DNA from 4 places in the Escherichia ruysiae genome. Region 4 is predicted to be linked to each of the others. Evidence: predicted binding sites of a transcription regulator. Region 4 holds the regulator's gene; each other region holds the start of a gene.
What was found. Region 4 encodes CRP, which controls carbon source genes, mostly activating them, when cyclic AMP is high. Its sites were predicted from a motif close to ATGTGANNNNNNTCACAT; they were not measured.

Region 1 (5,599 bases), 2.9 Mb from region 4:
AACTATCTGAATACCGTTGCCGCTAACCGCCAGATCCCTGCCCAGCAGGTATTCCCTGGGGCGCAAGGTTTGCTTGATGGTTTAACCAAAACTGGCGGCGATACCGCGAAATATGCGCTGGATAACAAACTGGTGGATGCGCTGGCGTCAAGTGCCGAAATCGAAAAAGCCCTGACCAAAGAGTTTGGCTGGAGTAAGGCTGATAAAAATTATCGCGCCATTAGCTATTACGATTACGCATTGAAAACGCCGGCAGATAACGGTGACGGCATTGGTGTAGTGTTTGCCAATGGTGCAATTATGGATGGCGAGGAAACTCAGGGGAATGTAGGCGGTGATACCACTGCGGCACAAATCCGCGATGCTCGTCTTGATCCAAAAGTGAAAGCGATTGTTCTGCGCGTTAATAGCCCTGGTGGCAGCGTTACGGCTTCTGAGGTGATCCGCTCTGAACTGGCAGCAGCCAGAGCAGCGGGCAAACCTGTGGTTGTGTCAATGGGCGGCATGGCGGCATCCGGTGGCTACTGGATCTCCACTCCGGCTAATTACATTGTGGCTAACCCCAGCACCCTGACCGGCTCTATAGGTATTTTCGGCGTGATCACCACCGTAGAAAATAGTCTGGATTCGATTGGTGTTCATACTGATGGTGTCTCAACTTCACCGCTGGCGGATGTTTCTATCACCAAGGCACTGCCGCCGGAAGCGCAGCAGATGATGCAGTTAAGCATTGAGAATGGCTATAAACGCTTTATCACGCTGGTTGCTGATGCGCGTCATTCGACGCCGGAGCAGATTGATAAAATCGCCCAGGGCCACGTCTGGACCGGTCAGGATGCAAAAGCTAACGGCCTGGTCGATAGCCTCGGTGATTTCGATGATGCGGTCGCAAAAGCGGCAGAACTGGCAAAACTGAAGCAGTGGCATCTGGAATATTACGTCGATGAACCGACCTTCTTCGACAAAGTGATGGACAACATGTCAGGTTCTGTCCGGGCGATGTTGCCAGATGCGCTTCAGGCCATGTTACCTGCCCCGCTGGCCTCGGTAGCCTCTACCGTGAAAAGCGAAAGCGACAAGCTGGCTGCCTTTAACGATCCGCAAAACCGTTATGCGTTTTGCCTGACCTGCGCCAACGTGCGTTAAGTCTTGTACTGAGTGGTCGACAGATCGTCGGCCACTTATTTTTTACGTCTACGAATCCCCCTTCCCGCTGTTTCGCCCCATATTTCCTTATCCGCATAGTATCAGGTGCGCTCCCCCTGCCTCACGTATATACTTTTGCTCTTTCGATATCATTCATATCAATATCATGCAAAAGAAATCAATTTACGTTGCCTACACGGGCGGGACCATCGGGATGCAGCGTTCCGAGCAGGGTTATATTCCGGTGTCAGGTCATCTACAACGCCAGCTGGCGCTGATGCCGGAGTTCCATCGCCCGGAGATGCCAGATTTCACTATTCATGAATATACGCCGCTGATGGATTCTTCTGATATGACGCCGGAAGACTGGCAGCATATTGCTGAAGATATTAAAGCGCACTATGACGACTATGATGGTTTTGTCATTCTGCACGGCACCGATACGATGGCCTATACCGCCTCTGCGCTGTCGTTCATGCTGGAGAACCTCGGCAAACCGGTCATTGTGACAGGGTCACAAATTCCATTAGCCGAGTTACGCTCTGACGGACAAATTAATTTGCTGAATGCGTTATACGTTGCGGCAAATTATCCCATCAATGAAGTGACGCTCTTTTTTAATAACCGTCTGTATCGCGGTAACCGCACCACCAAAGCCCATGCCGATGGTTTTGATGCCTTTGCATCCCCGAATCTTCCTCCATTGCTGGAAGCGGGTATTCACATCCGTCGTTTAAATACGCCACCCGCACCGCACGGCGAAGGTGAACTGATCGTTCATCCAATCACGCCACAACCGATTGGCGTGGTAACAATTTATCCGGGGATTTCTGCTGACGTTGTGCGCAATTTCCTCCGTCAACCGGTGAAAGCGTTGATTTTGCGCTCATATGGCGTGGGCAATGCGCCCCAAAACAAAGCCTTCCTGCAAGAATTACAAGAGGCCAGCGATCGCGGTATTGTGGTGGTCAACCTGACACAATGTATGTCCGGTAAAGTGAACATGGGCGGTTATGCTACCGGTAATGCCCTCGCCCATGCCGGCGTTATTGGCGGCGCGGATATGACTGTAGAAGCCACATTAACCAAACTGCACTACCTGCTTAGCCAGGGACTGGATACCGAAACCATTCGCAAGGCCATGAGCCAAAACCTGCGCGGCGAACTGACGCCGGATGATTAAGGAGACTGCAATGCCCCATCGAGCCCTGTTACTGGTCGATTTACAAAATGATTTCTGTGCTGGTGGCGCGCTCGCCGTACCGGAAGGTGACAGCACAGTGGATGTTGCTAACCGCCTGATTGACTGGTGTCAGTCGCGCGGAGAAGCGGTTATTGCCAGTCAGGACTGGCACCCGGCTGATCATGGCAGCTTTGCCCGCCAGCACGGTGTAGAGCCTTATACGCAGGGACAACTCGACGGCCTGGCGCAAACATTCTGGCCTGAACACTGTGTGCAGAACAGTGAAGGCGCACAATTACATCCGTTACTGAATCAAAAAGCGATCGCAGCCGTGTTCCATAAAGGCGAAAACCCTTTAGTTGACAGTTACAGTGCTTTTTTTGATAACGGCCGTCGGCAGAAAACCGCGCTTGATGACTGGTTGCGCGATCATGAAATCAATGAATTGATCGTTATGGGTCTGGCGACCGACTATTGCGTGAAGTTTACCGTGCTGGACGCATTGCAGGCAGGTTATAGCGTGAACGTGATTACCGATGGCTGTCGCGGCGTGAATATCCAGCCACAGGACAGCGCGCACGCGTTTATGGAGATGTCAGCGGCTGGGGCAACGCTATATACACTGGCGGACTGGGAAGAGACGCAGGGATAATTTTACGCTGGCCTACAATTCTGTACTGTCGTTGTAGGCCAAATAAAGTGCGGCAGCGGTGCCTCTGGCATGTTGGTTGTTAAATCAAACAACCAACACGTGACAGTAAAGATTATCCCCTCCCTTCGTAAACGCGCTACAAAGGGGACAATTCATTCACTTAAACATGGCAATTGGTTTTGCCGTGATACCAAAATCTTCTTTCAACTGTTGTTTGCTCTTCATGACCATCTGGCCGTTCGTATCAATAGTCATATGCTGCGCATCGGTATTGTTACGGGCTTGCCACAGCATCACCAGTTGCAGACAGTTCTCTTTTTGTTCTTCCGTCAAGGCAACACCGTCTGGCCATTTACCCAGTTCAACGGCTGTCGATAAACGCTGGTAAACCTCAGGCGTCATGCTGTTGATTATTTCATCAAGATTCATAATTTTCCCGCTCCTGTGGAATAAGTTGCTGAATCGTTTTTTCAACCGTTGATTTCTTCGCCATTTTCGCCATCAGTAAAACGCAATGATGCCGAGTTAACACAATAGCGTTCGCCTGTGGGTTGTGGGCCGTCGGGAAAAACATGCCCCAGATGAGCATCACAGTTTCCACAACGAATTTCTATCCGCTGCATTCCATGTGACAAGTCTTTGATATAACGGATTGAATCTTCACTCACCGGCTCATAAAAACTGGGCCAGCCACAGCCTGAATCATACTTGGTTTGAGAATGAAACAGAGGGGCGTCGCAGATCAAACAGTGGTAAATGCCGTCGCGCTTATTATGCAATAAACGTCCAGTAAATGGCGGCTCCGTCCCGTGATTCTGTGTCACGTAAAACTGCATCTCGGACAAATTTTTTTTCAGTTCTTCTGCCGAAGGTTTGTTAGCCATTTGCTCACATCTCACTTTAATCACGCTCACATTACGTGACTTATTCTAACAAAACATTAACACCAACTCGCAAAATTTTGTTCTAAACTTGATCTCAACGAAATGGCAGCACTTAAAACGTGATAAAAATCACATTTTTATCGTAATTGCCCTTTAAAATTCGGGGCGCCGACCCCATGTGGTCTCAAGCCCAAAGGAAGAGTGAGGCGAGTCAGTCGCGTAATGCTTAGGCACAGGATTGATTTGTCGCAATGATTGACACGATTCCGCTTGACGCTGCGTAAGGTTTTTGTAATTTTACAGGCAACCTTTTATTCACTAACAAATAGCTGGTGGAATATATGACTATCAAAGTAGGTATCAACGGTTTTGGCCGTATCGGTCGCATTGTTTTCCGTGCTGCTCAGAAACGTTCTGACATCGAGATCGTTGCAATCAACGACCTGTTAGACGCTGATTACATGGCATACATGCTGAAATATGACTCCACTCACGGTCGTTTCGACGGCACCGTTGAAGTGAAAGACGGTCATCTGATCGTTAACGGTAAAAAAATCCGTGTTACCGCTGAACGTGATCCGGCTAACCTGAAATGGGACGAAGTTGGTGTTGACGTTGTCGCTGAAGCAACTGGTCTGTTCCTGACTGACGAAACTGCTCGTAAACACATCACCGCTGGTGCGAAAAAAGTGGTTATGACTGGTCCGTCTAAAGACAACACTCCGATGTTCGTTAAAGGCGCTAACTTCGACAAATATGCTGGCCAGGACATCGTTTCCAACGCTTCCTGCACCACCAACTGCCTGGCTCCGCTGGCTAAAGTTATCAACGATAACTTCGGCATCATCGAAGGTCTGATGACCACCGTTCACGCTACTACCGCTACTCAGAAAACCGTTGATGGTCCGTCTCACAAAGACTGGCGCGGCGGCCGTGGCGCTTCTCAGAACATCATCCCGTCCTCTACCGGTGCTGCTAAAGCTGTAGGTAAAGTACTGCCAGAACTGAATGGCAAACTGACTGGTATGGCGTTCCGCGTTCCGACCCCGAACGTATCCGTAGTTGACCTGACCGTTCGTCTGGAAAAAGCTGCAACTTACGAGCAGATCAAAGCTGCCGTTAAAGCTGCTGCTGAAGGCGAAATGAAAGGCGTTCTGGGCTACACCGAAGATGACGTAGTATCTACCGATTTCAACGGCGAAGTTTGCACTTCCGTGTTCGATGCTAAAGCGGGTATCGCTCTGAACGACAACTTCGTGAAACTGGTATCCTGGTACGACAACGAAACCGGTTACTCCAACAAAGTTCTGGATCTGATCGCTCACATCTCCAAATAAGTTGAGATGACTTTGTGATCTAAAAAGAGCGACTTCGGTCGCTCTTTTTTTTACCTGATGAAATGAAGTTAAAGGACTGCGTCATGATTAAGAAAATTTTTGCCCTTCCGGTCATCGAACAAATTTCCCCTGTCCTCTCCCGTCGTAAACTGGATGAACTGGACCTTATTGTGGTCGAACATCCCCAGGTAAAAGCCTCTTTTACATTACAGGGCGCACACCTTCTCTCGTGGAAACCTGCGGGTGAAGAAGACGTCCTGTGGTTGAGCAATAACACTCCGTTCAAAAATGGCGTCGCCATTCGCGGTGGCGTGCCGGTTTGCTGGCCGTGGTTTGGTCCGGCAGCACAACAAGGTCTGCCTGCGCACGGTTTTGCCCGTATTCTGCCGTGGACGCT
Region 2 (5,599 bases), 2.7 Mb from region 4:
TTTCTAGTTGCCCAACCGCATCCCACGGCGATTGGCTCGTGTTATTTACTGATACACGATCATCATGACCAAAAAATAGGGTGCTGACCTCATTATTGGTCGATTTATGATCGTCCGGTTTATCCGCAAACACAAATGCAGATGTCAGACTAATTGCACCCAGTACTACAGCAATGGTTGTACGCATATCACACTCTGGTGAGTAATTATGATTATTAAAAGCAAACCCTCGTAAATACTATAGACGGGACGGGATGAAAGTGGGAGTAAAATCAGATAACTACGCTCAGGAAAGATAAAAACAGGTGGCAATCAGGGCGCATAAAATAAGGGTGATAAGAATGAACTCAAAGCGATAACGGCCCACCATAGTACCCTCCGCTAAAGGCGGTGTTAAACGTTATTCGTTTAACACCGTAATTTTCAGGCGCGAGGGGGCGCGCCATTATTACTGCCGAAAACTTACGCGGCTGGTTGTACAACTGGTTTTGCAGATTGCTGCTGGCTGTGTTTTTTGCTGTGCTTTTTGGCTGCCTGTGCTTTTTGCTCAGGCGCTTTCTGTTCATTTTTCGCTTTTTTATGATGCTTTTTAGCCGCCTGCGCTTTTTGGGCAGGTGCCGCTTTATGCTGTTTTTTATGATGCGTTGTTTTTGCAGCCGCTGCTTTGGTGACTGTAGCAGTCGGAGCAGGCGTGGTCGCAGTTTCTGCAGCAAATGCGACAGAAGAGAGACCCATAGTAGCGGCAACAACCAGAGCTAATACTTTTTTCATTGTCATACCCTCAATTTTGTTTTTTATGCAACCCCACTGCGGGGCCGATGTCATGACTATATCTCTGGAAATGACAGGTTTCCGTGAGTGGTTGGTTTCGGCATGTAACGATATGTACAAAGCGGATAACGATGACGAAGGAAATAATAACGTATTGTAACGTAAGGCGAATTTCCCACCAATATCGGTAGTATTGAATAACTTAACTTTTTCACTACCTATAAATTGGTAGAATCACTGTGTATTTGCAATAAATGACACACAGCAAAATGAATCCGCTAATTTGGGTATTTATTATCCTGATGACGTTAGATGCTCTGCGAGAAATGGCAGGCGCTTCGTCTATTTTGGGGTGGTTATTAACGTTGAGTTGAGCAAGCAATAAGTCCGGACAGAAATTTAACACATCGTCCGGACTTATTTTTTCAGGCGTGCAGCCGATGATGTAAACGTGTTCCGACCAGAATAGCGACCACCAGCATCAGGGCAATAAATGCACCGACGCCGTTCCAGCCATAGTTATGCCAGAAGACGCCACCTAATGTTCCGGCAATGCTTGAACCCAGGTAGTAACAGAATAGATAAAGCGAAGAAGCCTGGCCTTTGGCGCGTTTAGCACGAGGGCCAATCCAGCTACTGGCAACAGAATGAGCGGCAAAAAATCCGCTTGAGAAAAGCATCATACCGATAAAAATGAGCCAAAGTGAGCTGAACAATGTCAGGATAAGACCCAAAAGCATAACACCTGTCGAAAATAACATCACCGGGCCACGACCGAAGCGGGTAGTCATGGTGCCTGCTTTTGGCGAACTCCAGGTGCCTGTCAAATAGACCAGCGATAATAACCCAACCACTGCCTGGCTAACATGCCATGGGGAGAGCATCAACCGATAACCGATGTAATTAAACAGCGTTACGAATGAGCCCATCAGCAAAAAACCTTCGACGAATAATAAGGGGAGTCCCCGATCGCGCCAGTGCAGACGGAAGTTAATAAACAGTGTTTTTGGGCGCAGCGAAGAAGGACGGAAATGACGTGATTCCGGGAGAATTTTCCAGAACATTAACGCCGAGGTCAGGGCGAAACAGCCGATAGCCGCCAGCGCAATTCGCCAGTTAAAGAAGTCAGTAAATACACCGCTGATTAAGCGCCCGCTCATGCCGCCAATCGAGTTGCCGCTGATATACAGTCCCATTGAAAAGGCCACAAAACTGGGGTGGATCTCTTCGCTAAGGTAGGTCATACCAACAGCAGCTACACCACTTAACGACAGGCCAATCAAGGCGCGCATAATCAAAATGCCGTGCCAGCTGGTCATCATTGTCGAAAGTAACGTACAGATGGAGGCCAACAGTAGCGCCGTCACCATCACTGGCTTGCGACCAATGGCATCGGATAGCGGGCCAGTAAACAGCAAACCGATAGCTAACATCGCCGTTGAAATGGACAGTGAAATACTACTGTTAGCAGGCGTTAAGCCAAATTCTTGCGAAAGCACCGGAAGAATAGGTTGCACGCAATAGAGAAGCGCGAAGGTTGCCAGCCCGGCAGAGAATAGCGCCAGGGTGACACGCATAAATTGCGGTGTACCGCGTTTAATGAATTCGTTTGGCTGGGAAAGGGGTTGCTCGTCAGTGTCGCTTGCCGGAGCGCCATCAACAGTTGTAGTACGACTCACTTGAAATCCTTGCTAATTATGCCCGTGATGTGGGATTAGGAATAGAGTAGGAAAATCGAATTGTTATGTCTAATATATTAATAATCTCAAATAAGATGTTTAAGATATGAATATTGAATTGCGTCACCTCCGGTACTTTGTTGCCGTTGCGGAAGAGCTGCATTTTGGACGCGCGGCTGCCCGCCTGAACATTTCGCAACCGCCGTTAAGTCAGCAGATTCAGGCTCTGGAGCAACAAATTGGCGCGCGACTGTTGGCACGAACCAACCGCAGCGTGCTGCTTACGGCAGCAGGAAAGCAGTTCCTTGCTGATAGTCGGCAAATCCTGTCTATGGTGGATGACGCAGCCGCTCGCGCTGAGCGTCTGCATCAGGGAGAGGCGGGAGAGTTACGCATTGGCTTTACCTCGTCGGCACCCTTTATTCGCGCAGTGTCTGATACCTTATCGCTATTTCGCTGTGAATTTCCTGATGTCCATTTGCAGACGCGTGAGATGAATACTCGCGAGCAAATAGACCCTCTTACCGAAGGGACGCTCGATATGGGGTTGTTACGAAACACCGTGTTGCCGGAGACGCTGGATCACGCAGTAATCGTGCATGAACCGCTTATGGCGATGATCCCGCACGATCATCCTTTGGCAAATAAACCGAATGTAACGCTGGCGGAACTGGCAAAAGAGCCGTTTGTTTTTTTTGATCCGCACGTAGGGACAGGGCTGTATGACGACATTATTGGCCTGATGCGGCGTTATAATCTGACTCCGGTCATCACCCAGGAAGTTGGCGAGGCGATGACGATCATCGGTCTGGTTTCCGCCGGTCTTGGTGTTTCGATTTTGCCCGCCTCTTTTAAACGTGTCCAACTCAATGAAATGCGCTGGTTACCTATTGCTGAAGAGGATGCGGTTTCTGAAATGTGGCTGGTTTGGCCAAAGCATCGTGAACAAAGCCCGGCAGCGCGAAACTTTCGTATTCAGCTGATGAATGCACTCCGGTGAGGGATAATTCAGCAAAAAAAACCGAAAAATGTGCTGTCAATCACATGACGAAGTAAAAATTTGACGACGCATATTGAAGTACTTCACCATAACCTACAGATTATTTCGGAGCGCGAAAATATAGGGAGTATGCGGTGGTTGCTGAAAACCAGCCTGGGCACATTGATCAAATAAAGCAGACCAACGCGGGCGCGGTTTACCGCCTGATTGATCAGCTTGGTCCAGTTTCGCGTATCGATCTTTCCCGGCTGGCGCAACTGGCGCCAGCCAGTATCACCAAAATTGTCCGTGAAATGCTCGAAGCGCACCTGGTGCAAGAGCTGGAAATTAAAGAAGCGGGGAACCGTGGTCGTCCAGCGGTGGGGCTAGTGGTTGAAACCGAAGCCTGGCACTATCTTTCTTTGCGCATTAGTCGCGGGGAGATTTTCCTTGCCCTGCGCGATCTGAGCAGCAAACTGGTGGTGGAAGAGTCGCAGGAGCTGGCGTTGAAAGATGACTCGCCACTGCTGGATCGCATCATTAATCATATTGATCAGTTTTTTATCCGCCATCAGAAAAAACTGGAGCGTCTAACTTCGATTGCCATAACCTTGCCGGGAATTATTGATACGGAAAATGGCATTGTGCATCGTATGCCGTTCTATGAGGACGTAAAAGAGATGCCGCTCGGCGAAGTACTGGAGCAGCACACCGGTGTACCGGTTTATATTCAGCATGATATTAGCGCATGGACGATGGCTGAGGCCTTGTTCGGCGCATCACGCGGAGCACGCGATGTGATTCAGGTGGTGATTGATCACAACGTGGGTGCTGGTGTGATTACCGATGGTCATTTGCTACACGCGGGAAGCAGTAGCCTTGTGGAAATTGGTCACACTCAGGTCGATCCCTACGGGAAACGCTGTTATTGCGGTAACCACGGCTGCCTGGAAACCATTGCTAGTGTTGATAGTATTCTTGAGCTTGCACAATTACGTTTGAATCAATCTATGAGTTCGATGTTACATGGGCAGCCATTAACTGTGGATTCATTGTGTCTGGCTGCGTTGCAGGGCGATCTGCTGGCAAAAGATATTATTACTGGCGTGGGGACGCACGTCGGGCGAATTCTTGCCATTATGGTGAATTTATTCAACCCACAAAAAATACTGATTGGTTCGCCGCTAAGCAAAGCTGCAGAGATCCTGTTCCCTGTAATTTCTGACAGTATCCGTCAGCAGGCGCTTCCCGCCTACAGCCAGCATATTAGCGTCGAGAGTACCCAGTTCTCTAATCAGGGGACGATGGCGGGGGCGGCGTTGGTAAAAGACGCGATGTATAACGGTTCTTTGTTGATTCGTCTGTTGCAGGGTTAACATTTTTTAACTGTTCTACCAAAATTTGCGCTATCTCAAATTGAGCCAGGAACGCATAACTTAGACTTCCAAAGTTGAATTATTTTCCTGGCTTATATTTGTGAAGCATAACGGTGGAGTTAGTGATGCTGAAGCGTTTCTTTATAACAGGTACAGACACTTCTGTGGGGAAAACAGTGGTTTCCCGCGCATTGCTACAAGCGTTAGCCTCCCAGGGAAAAACGGTTGCGGGGTATAAACCCGTGGCGAAGGGGAGCAAAGAGACACCTGATGGGCTACGTAATAAAGATGCCCTGGTGTTGCAGAGTGTTTCATCAATTGAACTGCCTTATGAAGCAGTCAATCCCATAGCGTTAAGCGAAGAAGAAAGCAGTGTGGCGCACAGTTGCCCGATCAATTACACCCTTATTTCAAATGGCCTGGCTAATCTGACTGATAAAGTCGACCATGTGGTTGTTGAAGGTACTGGTGGCTGGCGTAGCCTGATGAATGACCTGCGTCCGCTCTCTGAATGGGTGGTTCAGGAGCAGCTACCCGTGTTGATGGTGGTAGGTATTCAGGAAGGTTGTATTAACCATGCGCTTCTGACCGCACAGGCGATTGCCAACGACGGACTGCCGCTGATTGGCTGGGTGGCTAACCGTATCAACCCAGGGTTAGCACATTACGCTGAAATCATTGATGTATTGGGTAAAAAACTCCCGGCACCGCTTATTGGTGAGCTTCCTTATCTGCCTCGCGCAGAACAGCGTGAACTGGGGCAATATATCCGCTTATCCATGCTGCGTAGTGTG
Region 3 (5,599 bases), 1.1 Mb from region 4:
TCCTGCTGCGGTTTATTGTTGACCATATCGCACAACATCGAGAGCAGCATTAACCGTACTTTAAAGGGAGAATGACTAAACACGCGCATACACCTCTTGAACTCATTCATAAGACCTCCTGACTTGCTAATCCCGTCACTCCTTGAGGGATGATTGCATTACATACAGATATAGCACAGGCTATATTATATAGCTATTGCTAAAACGTTAATTTTTTGTGCCTTCGCAACTCTGGTTTACAATGTGCGCACGAAATAAGAACGCTATATATGTGTCACCATAATGAGGAAGCACAATGAGTCGTCGCGCAGGTACGCCAACAGCAAAAAAAGTGACGCAGTTAGTGAACGTGGAAGAGCACGTTGAAGGGTTTCGCCAGGTAAGAGAAGCGCATCGCCGCGAACTTATTGACGATTATGTTGAGCTGATTTCTGACCTGATAAGAGAAGTGGGGGAAGCCCGTCAGGTGGATATGGCTGCTCGTCTGGGCGTTTCGCAACCGACGGTGGCTAAAATGCTTAAGCGGCTGGCAACCCTGGGGCTGATTGAAATGATCCCGTGGCGTGGCGTGTTTTTAACGGCGGAAGGAGAGAAGCTGGCGCAGGAAAGCCGCGAGCGCCATCAGATAGTCGAAAATTTCTTGTTGGTGTTGGGCGTCAGCCCGGAAATTGCCCGTCGCGACGCGGAAGGCATGGAACACCATGTCAGTGAAGAGACGCTGGACGCCTTTCGTTTGTTTACCCAGAAACACGGTGCCAAATGAGCCTGCCTTTTTTACGCACGCTGCAAGGCGATCGCTTTTTTCAGTTATTAATTCTCGTTGGTATCGGATTAAGTTTTTTTGTTCCCTTTGCGCCGAAATCCTGGCCTGGCGCTATCGACTGGCACACCATCATTACCTTAAGTGGCCTGATGCTGCTGACCAAAGGTGTTGAATTAAGCGGTTATTTTGATGTGCTTGGGCGCAAAATGGTGCGCCGTTTTGCTACTGAGCGTCGGCTGGCGATGTTTATGGTGCTGGCGGCGGCGCTGCTTTCTACCTTTCTGACCAACGATGTCGCGCTGTTTATTGTTGTCCCGCTGACCATCACGCTGAAAAGACTGTGTGAGATCCCGGTTAATCGGCTGATTATTTTTGAGGCACTGGCAGTGAATGCTGGATCGCTGCTGACGCCGATTGGTAATCCGCAAAATATCCTTATCTGGGGACGTTCGGGTCTTTCGTTTGCCGGTTTTATTGCACAGATGGCACCGTTGGCTGGCGCAATGATGCTGACATTGCTGCTGCTGTGCTGGTGTTGTTTCCCTGGAAAGGCGCTGCAATATCATACGGGGACGCAAACGCCGGAGTGGAAACCACGGCTGGTGTGGAGTTGTCTGGGACTGTATATCGTCTTCCTTACGGCGCTGGAGTTGAAACAAGAGCTGTGGGGGCTGGTGATTGTGGCAGTGGGGTTTACGCTTCTGGCGCGTCGCGTGGTGCTGAGTGTGGACTGGACGTTGCTGCTGGTGTTTATGGCGATGTTTATCGACGTCCATTTACTGACCCAGCTTCCGGCGTTGCAAGGCGTGTTGAGTAACGTGAGTCATTTATCCGAACCCGGATTATGGTTAACGGCGATTGGTTTATCGCAGGTGATCAGTAACGTGCCGAGCACGATTTTGCTGCTCAATTATGTACCACCGTCTTTATTACTGGCATGGGCGGTAAACGTAGGTGGCTTTGGTTTATTACCCGGATCGCTGGCAAATTTGATTGCGCTACGGATGGCGAACGATCGCCGGATCTGGTGGCGTTTCCATCTCTATTCGATACCGATGCTGTTGTGGGCGGCGCTGGTAGGATACGTTTTGTTAGTTATGTTCCCGGCAGTGTAAGAGCCGACAAATAAAAAAGGCGGATTATGAGTCCGCCTTTGCTTTAAGTTTTAAAGATTAATTCAGACGAACCGGCATCCCGGAACGGTTTTGAATAGCCTGATCCAGAACAGCCTGATCGACATCCGGCTGACCAGTCACTGTCTGCACGCTCTTGGTTAGCGTAATTGGCACAATTTCCTGACCTTCAAATTGGGCTTCGGTGGTAGACAGCGGGTTATGGACTTCAATATAACGGCTGCCGTCCGGCTCGGTGGTCGCTTTTACCGGCTCATCAATAAACTGTACGCGAGTACCGACCGGCACTTTCTCGAACAGGAATTTGATGTCTTCGTTACGCAGGCGCACACAACCGTGGCTTACGCGCAGGCCGATACCAAAGTTGGCGTTGGTGCCGTGGATAGCGTACAGGCGACCGATATACAGTGCGTACAGCCCCATCGGGTTATCCGGGCCAGCCGGAACGACAGCCGGAAGCGGTTCGCCCGCAGCGCGGTATTCTGCATGCATTTTGGCGGTCGGCGTCCAGGTCGGGCCTGCTTTCTTACGCTCTACTTTGGTGGTCCAGTTGATAGGTGTGTCTTTGCCTAACTGACCAATGCCGATCGGCAGTACGATAACGGTGTTAGTTCCTTTCGGATAGTAATACAGACGCATCTCTGCGCTGTTAATCACAATGCCTTCATGAACAGTGTCCGGCAGGATCAGTTGCTGCGGAATATTCAGTACGGTGCCGCCTTTCGGCAGGAAGGTATCCACACCCGGGTTCGCTTCCATCATATTGGAAAGCCCCATCTGATACTCGGCCGCAAAGTACTCCAGCGGCTGAGTGTTACCTTCAGGGATAGTGATCACCTGATTCTGACCAACCAGGCGACTCCCGTCGGTTGGCAGAGGATAAGTTACCGCTGAAGCGGTACTGCAAAAGCCGACAACAGCGAAGGCCGCTGCGAATAACGTTTTCAATTTCATATTCATGTTAAGCGAGATTTCGTGCCTGGCAGGCCATTAGGTTGAGAATATTAGAGTATTGGAAGCGCATTATATGTTCATTCCAGCTAACAGTGAAATCAGATGTGTACTAAATCACATTTTTTGCCTTTGGGAAGAGTGTAGACCTTAAGCGGGGGACGGGATCTTCTTTCAGACTTATGGCATAATGCGCGGTTTGTCATATCTCTTTTCAGGATACGCCTGTGTTAGTTTCCAGTAACGTCACCATGCAGTTCGGCAGTAAGCCGTTGTTTGAAAACATTTCCGTCAAATTTGGCGGCGGCAACCGTTACGGCCTGATTGGCGCGAACGGTAGTGGTAAATCCACCTTTATGAAGATCCTCGGCGGCGACTTAGAGCCGACGCTGGGTAACGTTTCCCTCGATCCCAACGAGCGCATTGGTAAGCTGCGTCAGGATCAATTTGCCTTTGAAGAGTTCACCGTGCTGGATACGGTGATCATGGGGCATAAAGAGTTGTGGGAAGTGAAGCAGGAGCGCGACCGCATCTATGCTTTGCCGGAAATGAGCGAAGAAGATGGCTATAAAGTTGCCGATCTGGAAGTGAAATACGGCGAAATGGACGGTTACTCTGCGGAAGCGCGCGCCGGTGAGCTGTTGCTTGGTGTGGGAATTCCAGTAGAACAACACTACGGCCCGATGAGTGAAGTTGCTCCTGGCTGGAAGCTGCGTGTGTTGCTGGCGCAGGCGCTGTTTGCTGATCCAGACATTCTCCTGCTCGACGAACCAACCAACAACCTGGACATCGATACCATTCGCTGGCTGGAGCAGGTGCTGAACGAGCGTGACAGTACCATGATCATCATCTCGCACGACCGTCACTTCCTTAATATGGTTTGTACCCACATGGCGGATCTGGATTACGGCGAGCTGCGCGTTTATCCGGGCAACTACGATGAGTACATGACGGCGGCGACCCAGGCGCGTGAACGTCTGCTGGCTGATAACGCCAAGAAGAAAGCGCAGATTGCCGAGCTGCAATCCTTTGTCAGCCGCTTTAGCGCCAACGCCTCGAAATCTCGCCAGGCAACTTCGCGCGCGCGCCAGATTGATAAAATCAAACTGGAAGAGGTGAAAGCCTCCAGCCGTCAGAACCCGTTCATCCGTTTCGAGCAGGATAAGAAACTGTTCCGTAACGCGCTGGAAGTGGAAGGGCTGACCAAGGGGTTTGATAACGGTCCACTGTTTAAAAATCTCAACCTGCTGCTGGAAGTGGGTGAAAAGCTGGCGGTACTCGGCACCAACGGCGTCGGTAAATCGACTTTGCTGAAAACGCTGGTGGGTGATCTGGAACCGGATAGTGGCACCGTAAAATGGTCAGAGAACGCGCGCATTGGTTACTACGCGCAGGATCACGAATATGAGTTCGATAATGACCTGACCGTGTTTGAATGGATGAGCCAGTGGAAACAGGAAGGCGATGACGAGCAGGCGGTGCGCAGCATTCTCGGTCGTTTGTTGTTCAGCCAGGACGACATCAAAAAGCCTGCTAAAGTGCTTTCCGGTGGTGAAAAAGGCCGTATGCTGTTTGGTAAGTTAATGATGCAGAAACCGAACATTCTGATCATGGACGAACCGACCAACCACCTGGACATGGAATCCATCGAGTCGCTTAACATGGCGCTGGAACTGTATCAGGGCACGCTGATTTTTGTTTCTCACGACCGTGAGTTTGTAAGCTCCCTGGCGACCCGTATTCTGGAAATCACGCCGGAACGCGTGATTGACTTTAGCGGTAATTACGAAGATTACCTGCGTAGTAAAGGGATCGAGTAAGTTATAGTCAGTAGCCCTGGTTATGTCAGGGCTACTGATGACAAATACAAGATTGCTATCAGGCCTATGCAGTACCTGCAATATATTGAATCTTCAGGACTTTGTAGGCAGGATAAGGCGTTAACGCCGCATCCGGCATGAACAAAGCGCACTTTGTCAGCAATCTGAGCAACATCGAACCTACTTTCTTAACCTCACATCAATTCACTTCCACTAATCCATCACTTCTCAAACATCCATGCCCAGCGCGCGTTTACCGTGAACGTTCAGATCTTCCAGTGTAAATCGGCCTTGCCAGTTTGTTTCATAATCTTCCCGTGGGAAGTCTCCCGGCGATGCACCTTTTTCCAGTGCTTTCCTGACCTTGTGCGCATAAACCCGGTTTTTCTCGCACATCGGCGCGGCAGGAATATACATCACATTCCCCCAGCCCTGTTGATTGTCTACCGGTGCGACACAGTGGATCACATCGCAGTGCCACCAGACAGAATCCCCCGCTGTTATTGCCGGAATTGACGTTAGTGCTTTCATCAATAAGGGATGCCATTTCTCTGAAACAGGCAGAACTTTACCAGGCGCAACACCGCACAGCTCGTCGTCCGGTACGTCATCCAGCAACGGACGCAGCAGAACGTATGCCATCGCTTCCGGGATCGGCACCACGTGTAACAATCCCTGGCCTGGTAACATATCGGAAAGTGCCGTCCAGCCCTGGAACGTGCGGAACACCGAACATTTGGTGGTGTTATCGACGGTGTATTCTTCTACTTCGGTACGGTGTGCGGCATCCCACGGATCGTAATCATCAAAATTACCGTTGAAAACATGGGCAAAAACGCGCTGATAAGCAGGTAATAACCAGCGTTCCAGTGCGCCAGAATCAGTGTGTGCCCCCAGACCTTTGGACGTCGTGCCCGGTGGGCGGCGGCGGA
Region 4 (5,599 bases):
CCGCATTTACCATTCGGGCGAAACCGAAGATGCCAGTTGGTTTTTACGCTGGCTGCAACGCGAATTTGGTCATGCGCCAACGGCTGCCGTCGGCTATTCGCTCGGCGGTAATATGCTGGCCTGTTTGCTGGCCAAAGAAGGCAATGACCTCCCGATTGATGCGGCGGCGATTGTCTCTGCACCGTTTATGCTGGAAGCCTGTAGTTATCACATGGATAAAGGCTTCTCCCGCGTTTATCAGCGTTACTTGCTGAACTTGTTAAAAGCCAATGCTGCGCGCAAACTGGCGGCCTACCCCGGAACGCTGCCGATTAATCTCGCACAGTTGAAATCGGTACGCCGCATCCGCGAATTTGACGATCTAATCACCGCCAAAATTCACGGCTACGTCGACGCTATCGACTATTATCGTCAGTGTAGCGCCATGCCGATGCTCAATCGGATCGCCAAACCCACGCTGATTATTCACGCCAAAGACGATCCGTTTATGGATCATCAGGTGATCCCGAAACCGGAAAATCTCCCACCGCAAGTGGAGTATCAACTGACGGAACATGGCGGTCATGTTGGCTTTATTGGCGGTACATTACTTCATCCGCAAATGTGGCTGGAGTCACGCATTCCTGACTGGTTATCAACGTATCTGGAGGCGAAATCATGTTGATTCCGTGGCAAGACCTCTCCCCCGAAACGCTGGAAAATTTAATTGAAAGCTTTGTGTTACGCGAAGGCACCGATTATGGTGAACATGAGCGTACACTTGAACAGAAAGTCGCCGACGTCAAACGCCAGCTACAGTGCGGAGAAGCGGTGCTGGTATGGTCGGAGCTGCACGAAACGGTCAATATCATGCCGCGCAGTCAGTTTCGCGAATAACCTGCAACCGTCGGCGGACGAGATAATAATGATAGCTAAGTCATGGAGTTACTATGTCTGCCAAACATCCGGTCATTGCGGTAACAGGATCCAGCGGCGCGGGAACCACCACTACCAGCCTCGCGTTTCGAAAAATCTTCGCGCAGTTAAATCTGCGCTCAGCCGAGGTAGAAGGCGACAGTTTTCACCGTTACACCCGCCCGGAAATGGACATGGCGATCCGCAAAGCGCGCGACGCCGGGCGGCATATCAGTTACTTCGGCCCCGAAGCTAACGACTTCGGCCTGCTGGAACAAACCTTCATTGAATACGGCCTGAGCGGCAAAGGGAAATCTCGCAAATATCTGCATACCTACGACGAAGCCGTACCGTGGAATCAGGTGCCAGGTACGTTTACCCCGTGGCAGGCGCTGCCAGAACCCACCGATGTGCTGTTTTATGAAGGTTTGCACGGCGGCGTGGTCACACCACAACATAACGTCGCGCAGCATGTGGATTTACTGGTTGGTGTAGTGCCTATCGTTAACCTGGAGTGGATTCAAAAACTCATCCGCGACACCAGCGAGCGCGGGCACTCGCGAGAAGCGGTGATGGACTCGGTAGTTCGCTCAATGGAAGACTATATCAACTACATCACACCGCAGTTTTCTCGCACCCACATTAACTTCCAGCGCGTCCCCACCGTTGACACCTCAAACCCCTTCGCCGCAAAAGGCATCCCATCGCTGGATGAAAGCTTTGTGGTAATCCATTTTCGAAATCTGGAAGGAATCGATTTCCCCTGGCTGTTGGCGATGCTGCAAGGCTCGTTCATTTCCCACATCAATACATTAGTGGTGCCGGGCGGCAAAATGGGTCTGGCAATGGAGTTAATTATGCTGCCGCTGGTGCAACGACTGATGGAAGGGAAGAAAATCGAGTAACTCTGCTATTAAGCCGGATAAAATACTCTCCGGCTTCACAACGGGATAGTTAAATCACGCGGCAACCACTTCATACGAGTGAGTAATATTTACCGCTTTTTCCAGCATCAACGCGACTGAGCAATACTTCTCGGCTGAGAGATCAACCGCACGCGCAACCGCTGCATCCTTCAGGTCGCGACCGGTGACGATAAAATGCAGATTAATGTGCGTAAACAGGCGTGGTGCCTCTTCGCGGCGTTCAGAGGTCAATTTTACTTCACAATCGACCACATCCTGACGCCCTTTTTGCAGGATAGAAACCACATCAATGGCGCTGCAACCACCCGCCGCCATCAACACCATTTCCATCGGACTTGGCGCTTTATCGCCTGAGTTGCCGTCCATTAAAATCTGGTGACCAGAGGCGGATTCGCCCAGAAAGGTTAACCCTTCGACCCACTTCACACGCGCTTGCATAATCGAAACTCCATTGCGTCAATTTTCCTGACAGAGTACGCGTACTGACCAAATCGCGCAACGGAAGGCGACCTGGGTCATGCTGAAGCGAGACACCAGGAGACACAACGCGAAAGCTATGCTAAAACAGTCAGGATGCTACAGTAATACATTGATGTACTGCATGTATGTAAAGGACGTCACATTACCGTGCAGTTCAGTTGATAGCCCCTTCCCAGGTAGCGGGAAGCACATTTCGGCAATCCAGAGACAGCGGCGTTTTCTGGCTCTGGAGAAAGCTTATAACAGAGGATAACCGCGCATGGTGCTTGGCAAACCGCAAACAGACCCGACTCTCGAATGGTTCTTGTCTCATTGCCACATTCATAAGTACCCATCCAAGAGCACGCTTATTCACCAGGGTGAAAAAGCGGAAACGCTGTACTACATCGTTAAAGGCTCTGTGGCAGTGCTGATCAAAGACGAGGAGGGTAAAGAAATGATCCTCTCTTATCTGAATCAGGGTGATTTCATTGGCGAACTGGGCCTGTTTGAAGAAGGCCAGGAACGTAGCGCATGGGTACGTGCGAAAACCGCCTGTGAAGTGGCTGAAATTTCCTACAAAAAATTCCGCCAATTAATTCAGGTAAACCCGGATATTCTGATGCGTCTCTCCGCACAGATGGCACGTCGCCTGCAAGTCACTTCAGAGAAAGTGGGCAACCTGGCATTCCTCGATGTAACAGGCCGCATTGCACAGACTCTGCTGAACCTGGCAAAACAACCGGATGCCATGACTCACCCGGACGGTATGCAAATCAAAATTACCCGTCAGGAAATCGGTCAGATTGTCGGCTGTTCTCGTGAAACCGTGGGGCGCATTCTGAAGATGCTGGAAGATCAGAACCTGATCTCCGCACACGGTAAAACCATCGTCGTTTACGGCACTCGTTAATCCCGTCGGAGTGGCGCGTTACTGAGTAGCGCGCCATTTTGTTTAACCCGATGTGGCGCAGACTGATTTACCATCCTGATATCAACTATGCACTACGACAAACGCTGGTGCTATGTTTGCCCGTGGCCGTTGGTCTATTGCTTGGCGAATTAAGGCTTGGGCTGCTCTTTTCCCTCGTCCCCGCCTGTTGCAATATTGCGGGGCTTGATACGCCCCATAAACGCTTTTTCAAACGTTTAATTATTGGTGCGTCGCTGTTTGCCACGTGCAGCTTGCTAACACAACTGCTGCTGGAAAAAGATATCCCCCTGCCATTTCTGCTGACAGGGTTAACGTTGATACTTGGCGTTACTGCCGAGTTAGGGCCATTACACGCAAAATTACTTCCCGCATCGCTGCTGGCAGCTATTTTTACCTTAAGTCTGGCGGGATACATGCCCGTCTGGGAACCGTTGCTCATCTATGCGTTGGGTACACTCTGGTATGGGCTGTTTAACTGGTTTTGGTTCTGGCTCTGGCGCGAACAACCGCTACGCGAGTCACTTAGCCTGCTGTACCGTGAACTGGCAGATTATTGCGAAGCCAAATACAGCCTGCTTACCCAGCACACCGATCCTGAGAAAGCGTTGCCACCGCTGCTGGAACGCCAGCAAAAAGCGGTCGATTTAATTACCCAGTGCTATCAGCAAATGCATATGCTTTCCGCGCAAAATAATACCGATTACAAGCGGATGCTGCGCATTTTCCAGGAGGCGCTGGATTTACAGGAACACATCTCGGTCAGTTTGCATCAGCCAGAAGAGGTGCAAAAGCTGGTCGAGCGTAGCCATGCGGAGGAGGTTATCCGCTGGAATGCGCAAACCGTCGCCACTCGCCTGCGCGTGCTGGCTGATGACATTCTTTACCATCGCCTGCCGACGCGTTTTACGATGGATAAGCAAATTGGCGCACTGGAAAAAATCGCCCGCCAGCATCCGGATAACCCTGTAGGGCAATTCTGCTACTGGCATTTCAGCCGCATCGCCCGCGTGCTGCGAACGCAAAAACCACTCTATACCCGTGACTTACTGGCCGATAAACAGCGCCGAATGCCGTTACTCCCGGCGCTGAAAAGCTATCTTTCCCTGAAATCGCCAGCACTGCGTAATGCAGGACGACTGAGTGTGATGTTAAGCGTTGCCAGCCTGATGGGCACCGCGCTGCATCTGCCGAAATCCTATTGGATACTAATGACGGTATTGCTGGTGACGCAAAATGGTTATGGCGCGACTCGTCTGCGAATTGTGAATCGTTCTGTCGGAACCGTGGTTGGATTAATTATTGCTGGTGTTGCACTGCACTTTAAAATCCCTGAAGGTTACACCCTGACGCTGATGCTTTTCACCACGCTCGCCAGTTACCTGATATTGCGCAAAAACTACGGCTGGGCGACGGTCGGTTTTACCATTACCGCTGTATATACCCTGCAACTGTTATGGCTGAATGGCGAGCAGTACATCATCCCCCGTCTAATCGATACTATCATCGGTTGTCTGATTGCCTTCGGCGGCACAGTTTGGCTGTGGCCGCAGTGGCAGAGCGGCTTATTGCGCAAGAACGCCCATGATGCCTTAGAAACTTACCAGGAGGCCATTCGTCTGATCCTCAGTAAAGATCCGCAACCTACGCCACTAGCCTGGCAACGAATGCGGGTTAATCAGGCGCATAACACCTTGTATAACTCATTGAACCAGGCGATGCAGGAACCGGCGTTTAACAGCCATTATCTGGCAGATATGAAACTGTGGGTTACGCATAGTCAGTTTATTGTTGAGCATATTAATGCCATGACCACGCTGGCGCGGGAGCACCGGACATTGCCGCCGGAACTGGCGCAGGAGTATTTGCAGTCTTGTGAAATCGCTATTCAACGCTGTCAGCAGCGGCTGGAATATGATGAACCGGGGAGTTCTGGTGACGCCAATATCATAGACTCGCCAGAGATGCTGCCACACGAAGGCGCGTCTGGCACGCTGGAGCAGCATTTACAACGCGTTATTGGCCATCTGAATACAATGCACACCATTTCAGCGATGGCCTGGCGGCAGCGACCGCATCACGGGATTTGGTTGAGTCGGAAGTTACGGGATTCGAAGGCGTAATATCATTATTGCCAGAAGCAAACCGTAGGTCGGATTAGGCGTTCACGCCGCATCCGACATGCTTTGCCTGATGCGACGATGACACGTCTTATTTACGCCCCAATCACCTTCGCCACCGCGTGGGCGAAACGTTGCATCCCTTCATCGATATCCGCATCTTCCACCACCAGCGATGGTGCAAAACGCATCACATCCGGTCCGGCATTCAGCACCATTACGCCTGCCTCTGCGCCCGCATACAGGAAATCACGCGCCCGACCTTTGTA

Region 1: msrB (peptide-methionine (R)-S-oxide reductase MsrB) is a predicted target of CRP. The motif match lies at 3,983-4,000, and genes of this name have one in related genera.
Region 2: mlc (sugar metabolism global transcriptional regulator Mlc) is a predicted target of CRP. The motif match lies at 3,479-3,496, and genes of this name have one in related genera.
Region 3: ldtB (L,D-transpeptidase) is a predicted target of CRP. The motif match lies at 2,953-2,970, and genes of this name have one in related genera.

Annotation. Positions count from the first base shown of each region.
Region 1 is NZ_JAVIWS010000001.1:134,102-139,700, reverse strand. It holds gene sppA (signal peptide peptidase SppA) at 1-1,146, shown strand, start outside; gene ansA (asparaginase) at 1,313-2,329, shown strand; gene pncA (bifunctional nicotinamidase/pyrazinamidase) at 2,340-2,981, shown strand; gene RGV86_RS00785 (YeaC family protein) at 3,138-3,410, opposite strand; gene msrB (peptide-methionine (R)-S-oxide reductase MsrB) at 3,452-3,865, opposite strand; gene gapA (glyceraldehyde-3-phosphate dehydrogenase) at 4,207-5,202, shown strand; gene RGV86_RS00770 (D-hexose-6-phosphate mutarotase) at 5,286-5,599, shown strand, end outside.
Region 2 is NZ_JAVIWS010000001.1:312,160-317,758, forward strand. It holds gene RGV86_RS01650 (trypsin-like serine peptidase) at 1-187, opposite strand, end outside; gene ydgU (small membrane protein YdgU) at 287-370, opposite strand; gene asr (acid resistance repetitive basic protein Asr) at 463-771, opposite strand; gene RGV86_RS22280 (KPN_01571 family protein) at 1,041-1,145, shown strand; gene RGV86_RS01665 (MFS transporter) at 1,197-2,450, opposite strand; gene RGV86_RS01670 (LysR family transcriptional regulator) at 2,557-3,450, shown strand; gene mlc (sugar metabolism global transcriptional regulator Mlc) at 3,585-4,805, shown strand; gene bioD (dethiobiotin synthase) at 4,931-5,599, shown strand, end outside; gene clcB (voltage-gated ClC-type chloride channel ClcB) at 5,579-5,599, opposite strand, start outside.
Region 3 is NZ_JAVIWS010000001.1:4,185,632-4,191,230, forward strand. It holds gene mntS (manganase accumulation protein MntS) at 1-110, opposite strand, end outside; gene mntR (manganese-binding transcriptional regulator MntR) at 296-763, shown strand; gene RGV86_RS20095 (anion transporter) at 760-1,878, shown strand; gene ldtB (L,D-transpeptidase) at 1,936-2,856, opposite strand; gene RGV86_RS20105 (ABC-F family ATPase) at 3,075-4,667, shown strand; gene RGV86_RS20110 (DUF1479 domain-containing protein) at 4,896-5,599, opposite strand, start outside.
Region 4 is NZ_JAVIWS010000001.1:3,049,637-3,055,235, reverse strand. It holds gene RGV86_RS14690 (hydrolase) at 1-664, shown strand, start outside; gene RGV86_RS14685 (YheU family protein) at 658-876, shown strand; gene RGV86_RS14680 (phosphoribulokinase) at 930-1,799, shown strand; gene RGV86_RS14675 (OsmC family protein) at 1,854-2,258, opposite strand; gene crp (cAMP-activated global transcriptional regulator CRP) at 2,560-3,192, shown strand; gene RGV86_RS14665 (YccS/YhfK family putative transporter) at 3,243-5,333, shown strand; gene argD (bifunctional acetylornithine/succinyldiaminopimelate transaminase) at 5,426-5,599, opposite strand, start outside.